DNA from 2 places in the Shewanella sp. 4t3-1-2LB genome. Region 2 is predicted to be linked to the other one. Evidence: predicted binding sites of a transcription regulator. Region 2 holds the regulator's gene; the other holds the start of a gene.
The links. Region 2 encodes ArgR, which controls arginine synthesis, uptake and breakdown. Its sites were predicted from a motif close to ANTGAATANNTATTCANT; they were not measured.
Positions count from the first base shown of each region.

Region 1: the regulator ArgR is predicted to act here: its motif matches at 976-993, upstream of argA (amino-acid N-acetyltransferase).

Region 1 covers NZ_JAFNJD010000023.1:28,035-30,229, reverse strand. The annotation lists gene argA (amino-acid N-acetyltransferase) at 1-905, opposite strand, end outside; gene rpmG (50S ribosomal protein L33) at 1,176-1,349, opposite strand; gene rpmB (50S ribosomal protein L28) at 1,356-1,592, opposite strand; gene radC (DNA repair protein RadC) at 1,715-2,195, opposite strand, start outside.
Region 2 covers NZ_JAFNJD010000021.1:63,953-66,147, forward strand. The annotation lists gene J3L11_RS09525 (Dyp-type peroxidase) at 23-958, shown strand; gene argR (transcriptional regulator ArgR) at 1,013-1,483, opposite strand; gene mdh (malate dehydrogenase) at 1,759-2,195, shown strand, end outside.

The DNA.
Region 1 (2,195 bases), on a different contig from region 2:
TCCGCAATAGAAGCTCTACGTAAACGTTCAGCACTCTCAGTGACGATTTGAGTACCAATACCCTCACGGGTAAACAGCTCCTGCAGTAACGCCCCATCCTCTTCATAGCTGACTAAGTGACAGCGCGGCACCCCAGCGCGGCAAGCATCAATACTGGCTTTCAAAAAGGCCAGCGTGCCACGATCCACATCTTCCTTTTCTGCCAATTGGCTGAGTATTTTCTGCGCGTCGTTCGGCATCAGTTCAGCGATAACTTCGCCAAATTCATCTTCAATGCCGTGACGTGAAGAAAACCCGATAATTTTGTCGGCCTTGAGTTTGATGGCCACATGGGTGGCAACCTCTTCCGCTGTCAGGTTGAAGCTTTCACCGGTCACAGACGCTGCAATAGGCCCCATCAACACAATACCGCCGGTATCTAATAAGCGTTTTAACCCTTGGCTATCAATACGGCGGACTTTTCCTGACAAACAGAAATCCACCCCATTATCGACCCCTAATGGCTGCGCAATAACAAAGTTACCGCTGACAACGTTGATTTGAGCCCCCTGCATTGGGGTGTTGGAAAGGCTCATCGACAATCTGGCAGTAATATCAAACTGCAGCGAACCCGCAACCTGCTTAATGATCTTAAGCGTACTTTCGTCGGTGATACGCACGCCATTATGATAGGCGGGTGCAATATCATTCTGCGCTAACGCAGCATCAATTTGCGGTCTGGCACCGTAAACCAGCACCACTTTTATCCCTAAACTATGCAGCAAAGCTACATCGTTGATTATTGAACGGAACATTCCGTGGGCAACAGCTTCACCACCAAGCATCACCACAAAAGTCTTGCCTCGATGGGCATTGACGTAGGGAGCCGAGTGACGAAAGGAGTCAACCAATTCAGTGGTACGCACCTTGTGTTTTGCCTCTTACAATAGCGATAAAAAGAAAAACATGCTGATGGCATGTGTTGCGCGTCATGCTAATGCATTTTAATTCACTTTAAAAGCATTTGTTTTCACACTACACAACCTGCATTTAGTTATACCGAGATGATATGACAACAGGCTGACAAGCAACGGGATTTTACAATATTTGCGCATATATTGCGTGTTTTTCATCCCATAACAAAAAAGCCCTTCGACAACTGTCAAAGGGCTTTTCAGCATTCAGCATAAAAACAATTACTTGATTTTAGCTTCTTTGTAGATAACGTGCTGACGGATCACGGGATCAAATTTTTTGATCTCCATTTTCTCAGGCATGTTGCGCTTATTCTTGTCAGTAGTGTAGAAGTGACCGGTCTTAGCGCTAGATACCAGTTTGATCTTTTCGCGGTTGCCTTTACCTTTAGCCATTTTCTATTACACCTTTTCGCCACGGGCACGAAGTTCAGCTACAACCACTTCGATACCTTTCTTGTCGATAATGCGCATACCTTTGGTAGAAACGCGCAATTGAACAAAACGCTTTTCGTCTTCCAACCAGAAACGATGGTTCTGCAGGTTAGGCAAGAAACGACGACGCGTTGCGTTTTTCGCGTGCGAACGGTTGTTACCAACCATTGGACGCTTGCCAGTAACTTGGCATACTCTAGACATGTCAATCTTCTCCAAAAACAATTTCTAACGCTCGAGCATTCATGTACCCCGTATGGCCGTCGCCCGAGGCACAAAGAGGGCGCATGTTATACTAGATAATTGGATAAAGATCAAGCCAATGATCATTCCAACCACCCGCGCTCCGCGAACGAAACTATCTCACAATCGCCCACAACCATATGATCCAACAAAGGGACATCAATAGTTGTCAGCGCGTTATTTAATCGCTCGGTAATTCGCCGATCCGCCAAGCTGGGTTCAGCCACGCCAGACGGATGATTATGGCAAACAATGACCGCTGCAGCCTGCTTTTCCAACACCAGACGCACAACTTCACGAGGATAAACAGAAGCGGCATCAAGTGTTCCCCGAAACAGTTCAACGAACTGGATCACCCTGTGCTGGCTGTCCAGCAATAATATGGCAAACACTTCGTAGGCTCGGTCCGCCAATTGTCGCATTAAATAGTCGCGAGTTAAATCAGGATTTGTCAAAACCGTCCCTCTTTGCAACTTTTCTCGCGAAATTCTGCGGGAAATCTCAGCCGCGGCCTGCAACTGGGCAAATTTTACTGGTCCCACTCCCGGTAAACGGCACACCTGC
Region 2 (2,195 bases):
TAAGCTGATAAGGGATCTTTAGATGGGTACATTGGATATGCCACGCGAACAATTGGGTATCTGTGCTGAAGGTAATTTGCACGCAGTTTATTTGATGTTCAATGCTAATGATGGCGTTGAGGCGCAGATGCGCCCATGTCTTGCCAACATCGCTCAGTATATTTACGAATTGGCTGATCAATATGCCGACAGTGCTTTCAATGGCTTTGTCGCGATTGGTGCCAATTATTGGGATGCCTTGTACCCAGACGCCCGTCCAGCAGAACTGCGTCCTTTTCCGGCGATGGAGAGTGGCAACCGTGATGCACCGGCCATAGAGTATGACCTTTTTTTTCATCTGCGTTGTGATCGTATGGATATTCTGCACCTAGTGGCCAATGAGGTCTATGGCATGCTGGAAGGGCTGGCAGAACTGGAAGATGAAGAAAGAGGCTTCCGCTTTATGGATGCCCGAGATTTAACGGGATTTGTGGATGGCACAGAAAACCCGAAAGGGCGCAACCGACAGCAGGTTGCATTAGTTGATGAGCAGGATCCTGAGTTTAGAGGGGGCAGCTATATCCATGTGCAGAAGTATGTACACAACCTGCGTAAGTGGCAACGGTTACCCACCCAAAAACAAGAAGATATTATTGGACGCACTAAACAAGACAACATTGAATATGAGTCTGAGGACAAGCCGTTAACAGCACATATAAAGCGAGTGAATCTTAAAGATGAAAATGGTCAATCGCTGGAGATCCTCAGACAAAGCCTACCTTTTGGTACCGTCAGACAACAAGGACTGATGTTTATCTCGACCTGTAAGACGCCTGAATATTTTGAGAAAATGTTACATAGCATGATAGTGGGTGACGGTGCTGGTAATCACGATCACTTAATGCATTTTACTCAGGCAGTTACTGGCTCTTCTTTTTTTGCGCCATCGCTGGATTTCATTGTTCAGTTTAGTGAGTAATTTCGCCACAGAAAAAAACGCACCTTAATGGTGCGTTTTTGTTTAATTATGTGGTTAATCTGCATAATTAAAAAGAGATTTCACTGTTTCCAACGTATCTTCAATCGCTTTGATACTCGACGGGCAGATAAATATGGTATCGTCGCCAGCGATAGTGCCCAATATTCCCTCGGGTTTGCCGATAGAGTCGAGCAATCGAGCAATCAGTTGTGCGGCGCCAGGACTGGTGCGGACGACAATCATGGCTTGATTATGGTCAACATCGAGTACTAGGTTTTTCAACGGACTACCAGCCGTAGGTACGCCCAATTCAGCGGGAAGACAGTAAACCATCTCTTGTTTGGCATTTCGGGTCCGTACCGCACCAAACTTACTCAGCATCCGCGAGACTTTGGACTGATTGATGTTTGAGAAGCCCTCAGTCTGCAGTGCAGTAACTATTTCGCTCTGCGACCCAAAGCGTTCTTCTTTTAAAATTGCCTTGAACGTCCTGATAAGATCGTCTTGGTTCTTGGTTACGGTCATGTTTGTTCCGGGTCTCTATTCATCCTGATCGAGCCATAGTGCATATTGAACGTTTTATTGTCAAGGAATAGTCATTTTTCATGAATAAAAATTCAATATTGATCAAGTTGTAGTGGCCGTGGGATAGAAACGTTAGTTTGCCGTGAAGGAACTGAATCTTTATAAAGGGTTATGTGACTAATGGATAATTGCTATTTAATGGTCAATGTCATAGATTTTTGCCACGATAAAACAAGATCTATGTCACATAAATCCCGAGAATGACGGAGAGTACTATGAAAGTTGCTGTACTTGGCGCCGCTGGTGGTATTGGTCAGGCCCTCGCCCTGCTGTTAAAAACCCAGCTGCCTGCTGGTTCTGAATTATCACTGTATGACATTGCGCCGGTCACACCAGGTGTCGCCGTAGATTTGAGTCATATCCCAACTGCAGTTACTGTGAAAGGTTTTGCAGGCGAAGATCCTTCTCCGGCATTGGTTGGTGCTGACGTTGTGCTTATATCTGCAGGCGTCGCCCGTAAGCCCGGCATGGATCGTTCTGATCTATTCAACATTAATGCGGGAATTGTGCGCAATCTGGTTGAGAAAGTTGCGGTAGTTTGTCCCTCAGCGTTGATTGGCATTATCACTAATCCTGTGAATACCACAGTGGCTATTGCCGCCGAAGTACTAAAAAAAGCCGGAGTTTATGATAAGAATCGTCTGTTCGGTGT